DNA from 4 places in the Pseudoalteromonas sp. S554 genome. Region 1 is predicted to be linked to each of the others. Evidence: predicted binding sites of a transcription regulator. Region 1 holds the regulator's gene; each other region holds the start of a gene.
What was found. The regulator FliA, encoded in region 1, starts transcription of late flagellar genes. The targets are predictions, from matches to a motif close to CTAAAGNTNNNNNNNNNNNNGCCGATA.
Positions count from the first base shown of each region.

Region 1 (3,183 bases):
GGTGCAGACAAAGTTGCTTTAATCACAACAGACACATACAGAATTGGTGCTTATGAGCAACTCGCCACTTATGGCCGAATTATAGGTTGTGGTGTAAAGCAAGTTAAAGATGCTAATGAATTAGCTGAAGTTTTATATCATTTACGAAATAAACGACTAGTATTAATTGATACTGCGGGTATGAGCCAACGCGACTTGCGCTTAACTGAGCAACTTAATACGCTAATGCGTAATCAGCGTGTTGATATTCGCAGTTATTTAGTGCTCAGCGCAACATCGCAAATACATGTGTTGCAAGAAACCGTTAGGCACTTTAAAAAAGTGCAGTTAAGTGGTTGTATATTCACCAAATTAGATGAATCTTTAAGTTTAGGTGAGATTATTAGTATAGCGATTCAAAATCGCCTTCCAATAGGGTATCTTACTAACGGTCAACGAGTACCAGAAGATATTCGAGTTGCAAATGCTGAAAAACTAGTTAAAAAGGCTGAGCAACTCTATTTAAAAAGAGCAAAAGCACAACATTCAAGGCACCAAGCAGTGGCGCCAAGCACAGTAGGGATGTATGATTAACACAGTATTAGATCAAGCAAGTGGCCTGCGCAAAATGAGTCAAAACAATAACAACGGCGTAAAAGTTATCGCTGTCACTGGCGGTAAAGGTGGAGTAGGAAAAACAAATGTTTCTCTGAATACTGCAATTGCATTAGGCCAGCAAGGTAACAGAGTGTTGGTTCTTGATGCCGATTTAGGCTTAGCAAACTGTGACGTTATGCTAGGACTACGTGTTGAACGTAACTTATCACATGTTTTATCTGGTGAATGTGAACTTGATGAAATTTTAGTTGAAGGCCCCGCAGGTATAAAGATTGTACCCGCAACGTCAGGCTCTCAAAGTATGGTTGAATTGTCGCCTTCAGAGCACGCGGGACTTATACGGGCTTTTAGTGAATTAAATACAGAATTTGATATTTTAATTGTCGATACAGCCGCAGGTATTTCAGACATGGTGCTGAGTTTTTCTCGCGCGGCACAAGACGTCATGGTTGTTGTATGCGACGAGCCCACATCGATTACAGATGCTTATGCGCTCATTAAAGTGTTGAGTCGCGAGCATGGTGTATACAAATTTAAAATTGTTGCAAATATGGTCCGTAGTATGCGTGAAGGGCAAGAGTTATTTGCTAAACTTTCCAAAGTGACCGATCGTTTTTTAGATGTATCAATGGACCTGGTCGCAACGGTTCCCTACGACGAAAATATGCGCAAAGCAACGCGTCGCCAAAAAGTTATTGTAGAGCTTTTTCCTAATTCGCCGGCGGCACTTGCGTTTCAAGCGTTAGCAACAAAAGCAGTTAAATGGCCAATACCTAATCAACCATCAGGTCATCTGGAGTTTTTCATAGAGAAACTAGTAAACGGCTAATTATGACAACATTGGTGAATAAAGTTATGGGATATCAATCAGCACAAAATTTAAATGTGATTGTTGAAAAACATGCATCACTTGTCAAAAAAGTGGCATGTCATCTTATAGCGCGTTTACCAGCCAGCGTGCAGCTGGACGATTTAATACAATCAGGAATGATAGGTCTGATTGAAGCATCTAAAAGTTTTGATGCAACCAAAGGGGCTAGCTTTGAAACTTTTGCGGGGATTCGTATTCGTGGGGCAATGCTTGACGAGATGCGACGTGGCGATTGGGCACCCCGTTCAGTACATCGTAAAAGCCGTTTGGTGGCCGAAACAATTGCATTTTTAGAAAAAAGCTTAAACCGTGAGCCGACAGATATAGAAGTTGCTGAAAAACTTGAAATTTCGTTAAATGAGTACCATCATATCTTAAACGATGTAAATGCAAGTAAAGTACTCGGTATTGAAGACCTTGGTGTTGATGAAGATGCCATCAGTCCAGTGGGCCAAGATTTAGCGCTAGACAAACCGTTTAATAATGTTAAAAATGAGCGGTTTAACGAGTCTCTATTAGGTGCAATAAAATCTTTACCAGAACGTGATGCAATGGTGCTGTCTTTGTACTATAACGATGAAATGAATTTAAAAGAAATAGGGCATATACTCGATGTAAGTGAATCGCGTGTAAGTCAAATACATGGTCAGGCGATGATTAAGCTTAAAGCTAAAATCAATGACTGGATAAATTAGTAGTAAGTAAACAAGGTTAAGACCTCACTGGGGGATGTTTTGGATAAAAACATGAAAATTCTGGTTGTTGACGATTTTTCAACAATGAGACGTATTATTAAAAATCTGTTGCGTGACTTAGGTTTCACTAATGTTCAAGAAGCAGATGATGGGTCAACCGCTTTGCCAATGCTACAAAATCAAGTATTTGATTTTGTTGTTACCGATTGGAATATGCCAGGAATGCAGGGTATAGACCTACTTAGAGCAATACGTGCGGATGATAAGCTTAAACACATTCCAGTATTGATGGTAACGGCTGAAGCTAAAAAAGAACAAATTATAGCGGCAGCCCAGGCAGGTGTTAATGGTTATATCGTTAAGCCATTTACTGCTGGAACACTCAAAACTAAATTAGAAAAAGTATTTGAACGTTTAGGCTAATGATAGGGGGAGAGGCTTATGTCAGCACTTGCTGCGCCTCAAATAACTTTAGAACAAGCTCGTCAGCTCGTTGTTTTTCTAGAAAACGGTGAGCAAGACAAAGCCAATCAGTTAATTTTAGATACCGCTTCTAAGGAGCAATCTGAAATATTTGCTGAGGTTGGAAAGTTAACCCGTCAATTGCATGAAGCTTTAAAAAGCTTTGAGCTAGACACTCGCTTATCTGACTTAACTACCGATGCTATTCCAGATGCAAAAAAACGGCTCAATTATGTTATAGAAATGACAGAAAATGCCGCGAATAAAACAATGGATGCTGTTGAGGCTAGCCTACCAATTGCTCAACAGTTGGCAGACGAAATATCTCATATCAAACCGACATGGGATCGCCTAATGAATCGAGAGATTGAGTTAGGGGAGTTTAAATCGTTATGCCACAGCATTGATAAGTTTATGAACAATTCTCATCATAAAACCGATGAGCTGCAAAGTTTGATGACTAATGTACTTATGGCACAAGACTATCAAGATTTAACCGGACAAGTTATTCGCCGAGTTATTGAGCTTGTTAGAGAAGTTGAAGAAAGCTTAATTCAT
Region 1 covers NZ_PNDV01000033.1:61,023-64,205, reverse strand. The annotation lists gene flhF (flagellar biosynthesis GTPase FlhF) at 1-573, shown strand, start outside; gene CWB65_RS08155 (MinD/ParA family ATP-binding protein) at 566-1,426, shown strand; gene CWB65_RS08150 (RNA polymerase sigma factor FliA) at 1,453-2,163, shown strand; gene cheY (chemotaxis response regulator CheY) at 2,203-2,586, shown strand; gene CWB65_RS08140 (protein phosphatase CheZ) at 2,605-3,183, shown strand, end outside.

Region 2 (3,183 bases), on a different contig from region 1:
TTCTTGCGGACGAAATACAATATATGATGGAAAGCATCGCGGAATAAAAATCGAAGGTCTAGGTTTAACTGCAGCATTATTAATAAAGAATGGAGTTCAAGTATTTAGTGAAGAGCAAATACCAGCACTTATAAAAGCACTGGCACTTTAATTTTGGTTGGTTATTTACGCTGTAAGAAAACACCCGACTCTATGTGATGTGTATAAGGGAACTGATCAAATATCGCAAAGCGCTTAACGTTATGCGAACGCGTTAAATGATCTAAATCGCGTTCCAGTGTGTCAGGATTACACGATATATAAATTATGTTTTCGTAATTAGCCACTAAATCACAGGTTAACTCATCCATACCAGCGCGTGGCGGGTCGACTAATATGGTTTGGCAGTCATAGCTTTTAAGGTCAATACCGTCTAAACGAGAAAAAGTACGTTCGCCATTCATTGCTTGAGTAAACTCTTCGCTCGACATACGAATAATATCTAGGTTGTCTACATTGTTTTTGGCAATATTATATTGAGCAGAGTGAACAGACGATTTAGATATTTCAGTTGCGAGTACTTTATTAAAAGATCCCGCTAGCGCAATAGAAAAGTTACCATTACCGCAGTAAAGCTCCAGTAAATCATTTTTAAGTGGTTTACATAAATCTTGTGCCCACTCAAGCATACTTATATTTACTTTTGCATTAGGTTGCGTAAAGCTATTTTCTACTTGTTGGTAAATTAGTTCTTGGCCATTTACAGTTAATTGCTCTGTTACAAAGTCATCACCTAGCACTTCTTTCTGCTTACGTGCTCGGCCAATAAAATCTATTTTATATTTTTCACTCAGTTTTGCCTTTAGTGACTTAATTTCACGTAGCCATTCATCATCAAGCGGCTTGTGATAAAGCAAGCTCACTAAAATTTCACCACTGAGTGTAGACAGGTAATCTATTTGAAATAGCTTCCGGCGTAAAACCTCGCATGGTTTAAGGTTTTCAATCATCACCTGCATGATTTCACCAACAAGCGGTGCCGCAGGGTCAAACGTATCAACGCGTATTTTTTCTTTAGTTTGCTGATCAAACATTATATGAAACAGATCGTCTCCATCATGCCATACTCTAAATTCGGCACGTTGGCGGTAGTTAATTGGCTCCGAGCTAAATACTTCTAGCTGCTCCACACCAAAACGTTGAAACTGTGAAGTTATACGCTGTTCTTTTTCACTTAACTGCGCTTGGTACTGTGTGGTATCTATTTTAATAACTGCCATTCGCGTTACTACCTTATCTAAGATCTGTTTATCGGCGCTATTGTAGGGAGCGGTTCGCATTTGTCTAGTTTTGGCTAGAATAAATGATGTTTTTTTGCACGGTTTACTTTAGTTTTTTATGCCCTGGCCGATAACAAACTACGCATGCTCAGGAGACGATTCATGAAAATAGGCAATTATGGCTTTGTACCAAGCCAGAACATAAACAAATTCAACAACAAAGCTGATGTACAACAACCTACCATCGCGTCTCCGCAAGACAGCTATCAGCAACGAGGTAAAGAATTAGCTGCTAAAGTTTTAGGTGATAAAATGGCAGAGCAGCTTGGTTTGCCTGTTCAAGAAAAAAAAGCAGATAAGCCCCTTTTTGATTTTGAAGCAATAGTTAAAAATGTACTCGACTTTGTCACCGGCGCCGTTAATAAAGCAAAAGCTGATGGTGCCGATGACGATAAATTAAAAGGTATGCTAAGTGATGCCCGTAAGGGGGTGCAAATAGGTATTGATGACGCTGTTGATGAGTTAAAAGAATCCGGCGTTCTGAACGATGAAACCCAAGAGGGAATCAACAAATCAAAAGAAGGTATTTTTGATGGCCTTGATAAGTTTGAAGATAACTTGTTCAACCCAATGCCCGCTAGTGTGGGGGTAACTCAAGCACAATACACAAGTTTAAGTAATAATGCTCAGTACAGTTTCACAACCGCAGAAGGTGATGAAGTAACGATAAGTTTTGCCGATGCGTTTAAATCTCAGTCTGCTAGTAGCTATCAGCGTGCTGAGGGAGGGGAGGCATTCGTAAGTGAATCATCACAATCGAGAGAGCTTTCATTTTCAATATCAGTTAACGGCGACCTTAATGATAAAGAGCAAGAAGCAATTAATGAGTTAATGGAAAACCTACAAAACGTAAGCAAGACCTTTTTTAGCGGCGATTTAGAGCAGGCATTTGAAGAGGCGCAAGAGCTTAGTTTAGGCAATGAACAACTTGTCGCATTTTCAATGGATTTACGCCAAACCAAAACAGTTGCTGCAATAAAGGGTTACGAAGAAAATAAACCGGCTCCAGAAAAAGTAATTGCAGATAAAGTAGCGCCTTTTAATGATGACCTCCGAGAGGCATTTTCTAAAGCAACCGAGCTAGGTATTCAAAATCAATTATCAGGTATTATGCAGTGGCTTAATGAAGATCAAAGTGAGATCGATAAACTGGTTGATTACACAAAAGCTATGTTTGAAAACCTTAATAAGATAAATAGCGCGACAAAGCAAACAGCAGAGGAAGTTTAACCTCAACATTAAACTACTTTCTTTTGCAAAAATCACATGGCAAACTGCCGTTCTAATCTAATAATAGGAACGGTAGTTTGTCAGCGCATATAATGGTTTTTGATTCAGGGATTGGTGGCACAACAGTACTTGATCATATAAAGCAACGTATCCCGAATGCTCAATATAGCTATTTTATGGATAATGCTTTCTTACCTTATGGAGCTCAAACACAACAAACAATTATTAATCGTTTGTGTTCGCTCATTCATTTCATTAAGTCAAACAAGCTAAACGTCGATTTAATTGTAATAGCATGCAACACGGCATCCACATCGGCATTAAGTGCTGTACGCAAAATTACAGATATACCCATAGTTGGTGTTGTACCAGCAATCAAGCCCGCCGCAGAATTAACATGTTTAAATCACATTGCTTTACTGGCAACACCTGCCACAATAGCGAGCTCATATACAAAAAAGTTAATAGCGCAGCACGCTAGTAATGTAACTGTTAACTTATATAGCAGTGTTGAGTTGGTAAACGTTGCTGAATTACTTTTCTTTAATGGCTATTTAGATACAAATAAATTACATGCTGTACTTGAAGGTTTGAATATTGAAAAGCAAACAGATGTGATTGTATTGGGGTGTAC
Region 2 covers NZ_PNDV01000050.1:24,236-27,418, forward strand. The annotation lists partial or broken gene CWB65_RS12175 (2-thiouracil desulfurase family protein) at 1-151, shown strand, start outside; gene trmA (tRNA (uridine(54)-C5)-methyltransferase TrmA) at 162-1,259, opposite strand; gene CWB65_RS12185 (DUF5610 domain-containing protein) at 1,422-2,549, shown strand; gene murI (glutamate racemase) at 2,627-3,183, shown strand, end outside.
Region 2: a site for FliA is predicted at 1,366-1,392, ahead of CWB65_RS12185 (DUF5610 domain-containing protein). Genes of this name have one in related genera too.

Region 3 (3,183 bases), on a different contig from region 1:
CATTTGGTCGCGGCGACCCGTTAAGATCTTATGCGGGTAGGCTTGATGCCCAACATCCCACACTACACGATCTTCTGGTGTGTTATATACATAATGAAGTGCAACTGTAAGCTCAACTGTGCCTAAACCAGACGCTAAATGACCGCTACTTTGCGATACAGAGTTAAGTAAATACTCACGTAGCTCATTGCTAAACTCGGGAAGTTTATCTTGCGCTAAGTCTCGTAATTGAGCTGGTTTGTCAACCAAGTTAAGTAATGGATACTTGCTACTATCAAGTGTCATGGCTTTTTTATATCCTTCGATCACATTCGCTTTCAAATGGGAGTGAACAACGAATGTTAAGTAATAATGTCAGTGCTATTTGCAATACGCTTAAACTGTGACTAGTGGTCACGTTCAATAAGGTAATTTGCCAGCGACGCAAGAAGCGTAGTATCTGCATCAATAAGTGCTAACGCTTCGTGGGCTTGTGTTATTAAATTTTGCGCCTTTTCTTTAGCGCCTAGCATACCTAATAACGCCGGGTATGTCGCTTTATTCGCTTCTATATCTGAGCCTTGTGGTTTACCTAGTATAAAGGTGTCACCTTCCACGTCTAAAATATCGTCGTGTACTTGAAATGCCAGCCCTATAGCATACCCAAAAACGCTCAAGTTTTCTAAAGTTTGTTCATCTGCTTTTTCACTGCACAGTGCACCTAGCGTTATAGCACAGTTAATTAGTGCACCGGTTTTTAACTTGTGGATGCGCTCAAGCTCTTGTACAGAAACAACTTTGTCAGTTGCGGCAATGTCTAAACCTTGTCCTGCAACCATCCCTTCAATACCTGATGCATGTGCAAGTGCAGCAATCATTTTTACTTGTGATTGCGCTGAGCAATTAAAGTTATGTGTGGCTATAAGTTCAAAGGCGAGAGTTTGTAATGCATCACCCGCTAAAATGGCTTGCGCTTCGCCATACACAATATGGCAAGTGGGGTAGCCGCGGCGTAAATCGTCATCATCCATAGCTGGTAGGTCGTCATGTACTAATGAATAACTATGAATGCATTCTATGGCTGCAGCCAAAACGTCTAAGTCACTTTTTTTAGCGCCTAGCATTTCACCAACAGCGTACACCAAAAAAGGGCGCAGCCTTTTTCCACCATTAAATAAGCTGTAATGAGTGGCTTCTTTTATTGTTTTATCGCTATCGAGCGGTTGTTCAAAGTAGCTATTGAGTGTAGTAGCTACATCTATTTGAGCACGTTCAATATAGTCTTTTATGCTCACAACTATTCCATATCATTATTAAAGTTTGTAAGTGCTGACTTTTCGCTATTACCCATTAAAATAGATACTTTTTGTTCTGCTTGCTGTAGTTTTTCAGATGACGCACCAGCGAGTGCAATACCACGCTCGAACTGCTTTAATGATTGTTCAAGCGATAAATCACCTTGTTCCATTTCACTAACAATTGTTGATAATTCTTCTAGTGCTTTTTCGAAACTTAAGTTTTCAGGTTTTTTAGTCGCCATCTTTATTTCAGCTTACATGATAAATTTAGGAGCCAATTTTAGGGGGAATGCTAAACTAGGTCAAAGGATGATATGAGTTTTTTACATTTAGCGCGATTAATCGCGTGTTAATCAGTGCTATTAGTCAGGAAAACTCGATAATTAGGCAGTGCGCCTAACTTGATATAAAATAATAAATATAACTTTTATGTTTATTTACAAAAATGACTTAAGCAATTCAGTATGTTGCCGATAAGCAGTTAATAATAAAAAGTTTATGATAAGGCATTTAAACATGAAATCTCTGGAGGAAATGTGGATTTAGCAACCATAATAGGGATCCTAGGCGCAATAGGCTTAATTGTCATGTCTATGTTTATGAGTAGTAGCGGTGAAATGGGCATGTTTGCCGATGCGCCTTCAAGTGTAATTGTATTTGGTGGCTCGCTGTTTATTGTTTTATCAAACTTCACGATGTCTCAGTTTTTAGGGATAGGTAAGGTTGTTGGTAAGGCATTCATGTTTAAAATTGAGTCGCCTGAAGAGTTAATAGAAAAAGCAGTAGAGCTTGCGGATTCTGCTCGTAAAGGTGGCTTTTTAGCACTCGAAGAAGCTGAAATCCCAAACCCATTTATGCGTAAAGGCGTTGACATGCTTGTTGACGGTCATGACGCAGATGTTGTGCGTGCTACACTTCAAAAAGATATTTCCCTAACCACCACCCGTCATGAACTAGGTGCTGGCTTATTTAAAGCACTTGCCGACATAGCTCCCGCAATGGGAATGATTGGTACATTGATAGGCCTCGTTGCCATGTTATCAAACATGGACGACCCCAAAGCTATCGGACCTGCAATGGCCGTGGCACTATTGACCACTCTGTATGGTGCATTTTTGGCGAATGTAGTAGCAATTCCGATTCAGGTAAAACTTGAGCTGCGTAAAGACGAAGAAGCGATGAATCAGCGTTTGATTCTCGATGCTATTTTAGGAATTCAAGATGGTCAAAACCCCAAAGTTATTGAAGGTATTTTGAAAAACTACTTGGCTGAGTCTAAGCGTAAAGTTGATACCGAGGAGTAACCATGTCTGATGAAGAGTGCAAATGCCCACCCCCCGGTTTGCCTGCTTGGATGGGTACATTTGCTGATTTAATGTCGCTATTGATGTGCTTTTTTGTACTCTTATTGGCATTCTCAGAAATGGATGTACTTAAATTTAAACAAATTGCAGGTTCAATGAAGTTTGCTTTTGGTGTGCAAAATAAAATTGAAGTTAAAGATATCCCAAAAGGGACATCGGTTATCGCTATGGAATTTACTCCAGGTAAGCCAGAGCCTACACCAATTGAAACTATTCAACAGCAAACCGTTGAAATGACCCAGCAAATGCTAGAGTTTCAGGCTGGTGATGAAAGTTCAGCGGGCGGCAGGCAAGAACAGCGAGGCGATAAACGTGGCGGTGAATCTAGAAGTACCTCACAAGAGCAGTCATCAGAACAAGCAATATCCGCTGCAGATCAAGAGCAAACAAATGAGCTGGTTAAAAAAATAGCGCAGCAGTTAGAAAGGCAAATAATAGATGGTGCAATAGAACTTGAATCATTAGGTCAGCAAATTATTATTCGTATTAGAGAAAATGGCTCGTTTCCTTCGGGCAGTGCTTTTTTACAACCTAAGTTTAAA
Region 3 covers NZ_PNDV01000064.1:5,068-8,250, reverse strand. The annotation lists gene dxs (1-deoxy-D-xylulose-5-phosphate synthase) at 1-285, opposite strand, end outside; gene ispA ((2E,6E)-farnesyl diphosphate synthase) at 387-1,274, opposite strand; gene CWB65_RS13810 (exodeoxyribonuclease VII small subunit) at 1,277-1,519, opposite strand; gene pomA (flagellar motor protein PomA) at 1,814-2,581, shown strand; gene CWB65_RS13800 (flagellar motor protein MotB) at 2,584-3,183, shown strand, end outside.
Region 3: a site for FliA is predicted at 1,727-1,753, ahead of pomA (flagellar motor protein PomA). Genes of this name have one in related genera too.

Region 4 (3,183 bases), on a different contig from region 1:
AAATAATTTCGCTTATGGTGCGGCTTTGTAGAGGCGTTAATGTAGGGAAAAATTTATCTAAGTTAAATCGACTATAAAGAGCAATAAAAGAAAGTGCTATTGCAACAAATATTGATAAAACAAACATAAGTGGGTCGTAGCGTAATAAAGGAGCCAACTCCATAGCGGCCATGCCGCTATAATGCATTGTGCCAATGCCTGCGCCTAATAATACAGAACATAAACCAAGTATTTTGAAGCTCGCTTTATTGTTAATTAAAATAGAAATTGCAAATAGGCAAGCAAAAAAAGCAGGAAGAAAAGACAATATAGTTATTGTTGGGTCGTATTTAATATTTGTGCAGAGCGAGAAGGCCAGCATACCGATAAAGTGCATACTCCAAATACCGGCTGAAAATATAGCAGCGGCAGTAAATTTTGCTAGGCGTTCATAATTATGAAATTTTGTTTCTTTGGCTAAATCAATCAATCGGGTTGTAAAAAAAGAAGCGAATATTGCTATTAAAACAGATATAGATACTAAAAGAGGGTCGTAAACGCCGTTAACTACTAGGCTAGGGTCGTGGTCTGTAATAAAAAATGCAGATAGCATATTGGCTCAAAAATTAGTCTTTAGGTAGCCAGTTTAATATATTCATCATATAAATAAATACTTAATTAACTAGAGCGGTATAAAAAATGAGTTTGTTTCAATTTTTTAACGTATAGTTTTCAAGTTATTATTTTTTATATTTATTTTATGCAAACTGATAGAAAAATATTTTGCTATTATATGAATGACACAGATGATAACCAACATGGGGTTACATCAAATTAGCATATAAATATTTGTAGTGAATACTTAAAATTAGGTTAATGAGAAAAAGTAGTGTTTGATTACCAGCTAAAAAAAAGTAAACGAAGAAAAACAGTCGCTATAAAGGTACATGATCAAGCTGTTACTGTATATGCTCCCCATTATGTTGCCCAAAAACAAATCGATAGTTGGTTACTTGAAAAGCAGCCCTGGATTGAAGCACAATTAAAAAAGCAGCTTAATGCAGTCGATATTAAGCAGTATCCCCTTATCCATAATAAAATTAAGATATTTTCTGACTGGGTTAAATTAAGTTTTTTAGAAAGCTCATTATCTGATATTCAAGAACACAATAATGTTTTGTTAGTAACACACTCTACTAGAGTAAAAAATTACAATGGTAAATACGAAAGTTTGATTAAACAGTATTTAGAAGAGAAGTTGGCGGCGTATATTGAAATGCGTATTAACTATTATTGCAAAATAATGAAAGAAGAATTGCCTCAAAAATTAAGTATTGCCATATATAAGCGCCGTTGGGGGAGTTGCAACAGCAGGCGAGAACTAACTTTTAATTTACACCTAATAGGGGCTCCTCATGCCGTGATTGATTATGTAATTGTGCATGAACTTGCTCATTTGCAGTATTTAAACCACAGTAAGGACTTTTGGGCTAGAGTAGAGGCATTTTTTCCTGATCATAAAATTGCATCAGATTGGCTAAAAGCAAACGGAACAAGTTTACAGTGGGTGTTTTAAGCTAATTTGAATATAGGAATATAGGAATATAGGAATATAGGAATATAGGAATATAGGAATATAGGAATATAGAAATATAGAAATATAGAAGAAGTGGTGGAGGGAGCTGGATTCGAACCAGCGAAGGCTGAGCCGTCAGATTTACAGTCTGATCCCTTTGGCCGCTCGGGAACCCCTCCACACTATTTTTGTTACATTTGGCCCCACTTAACTTAGCGGTAAGAAAAGTGGTGGAGGGAGCTGGATTCGAACCAGCGAAGGCTGAGCCGTCAGATTTACAGTCTGATCCCTTTGGCCGCTCGGGAACCCCTCCAATGCAACGGCGCTGATAATAGCAAAATGTGCCTTTAAGTAAAGAAAAAAGCTAAAGAAAATTTAAATAAAGCCGATAAATATTCATTACTCATTCCAATCGGCTAAAGTCTATGCAAATCGATGATTTGTTAATCACAGAGCAGCAATTAAGTACTCGGTTAAACCAAAGTGTACATGCAGACCGCCGTGGTGAATTTTCATTGCTGTTAGCAATGCTTTCACAAGATGCTTTAGATTTTAGTCAATTTCATTTACCTAAAAGTGAAATTGAAGATAACACAACTCAAGAAGCGCAGTTAAGAGAGCAATTAGGAGCAGGACCAAAGCAGCCATTAGCACCCAGTGAATTTAATATGCTAATTGGGCAGTTTAATGCACAGCGTTTGTCTTTGGTTGGTGAAAATAAAGGCATGGCCGATATAAAGTTAAATCAGTGTTTAAACCCTGAGCCCTTTTCGATTAGAGATGATGTAAACCACATACCCCTACCCATTATAGATAATTGTGAACTTGCTGTGCGAAGACGTTTACAAAAAGACGAAATAGATAATCCAAAAATGGATGTCGCAGGCTTTTATGACGTTCTAACAGACGTAAATCAGCGTGAACCATTACATTTGACGATGGCATAATTTATGATTTCATCAAATAGTGTCTAGTTACACTACCCATCACTGATTAAATTTTACGACTGCACCAAATCCGAATTGACTAAAAATTGATTTAATGTAAAAAAAGCATCCAAAAATTAAATGCAATTGCTATAATGGCTACAAATGGTATGACATGAATGCCGTTATCATTAAACCAAGGTAATTAGGAACGTAATGAAGAAAACATTCACGCTAAATCACGAGAAAATCAAATACCCTCGTATGGTTGATGCTGCAAAGCATGAAGTGAAAAAATATTTGAAAAGAGAGCGCAACAAAACTCTACCAGAAGATGCAGATTATTGGGCATTTGACTGTAAGTTTGGTAAAACGGTTGAAGATGCGCAAGTGGTTCATGTAGCTGAAATCAGCAACTGTATTAGCGATATTGAAAAGCAAGAATTGATGTCTTTTTACTTAGAAATATTGGCAAAACCTGCACAGCGTCAACAGCTAGACCTTGATAACGACGAGTAATAATTAGCGTTTGTGCATATCAAATTATTTAAATGGGCCATTGGCCCATTTTTTATGCCTATAGATTACCTTCAAGCTTTTTTCTTTTGAGCTAGCTCAAAGTATTTTACATCGTTTTAGGGCTTCAACTGTTGAATTGTTATTAACACTACTTTTTCCTTCAATATTAACCACTTAATTAAT
Region 4 covers NZ_PNDV01000032.1:43,232-46,414, forward strand. The annotation lists gene CWB65_RS07665 (MHYT domain-containing protein) at 1-592, opposite strand, end outside; gene CWB65_RS07670 (M48 family metallopeptidase) at 869-1,555, shown strand; tRNA gene CWB65_RS07675 (tRNA-Tyr) at 1,650-1,734, opposite strand; tRNA gene CWB65_RS07680 (tRNA-Tyr) at 1,784-1,868, opposite strand; gene CWB65_RS07685 (VC2046/SO_2500 family protein) at 1,981-2,502, shown strand; gene CWB65_RS07690 (DUF6172 family protein) at 2,698-3,000, shown strand.
Region 4: a site for FliA is predicted at 1,920-1,946, ahead of CWB65_RS07685 (VC2046/SO_2500 family protein). Genes of this name have one in related genera too.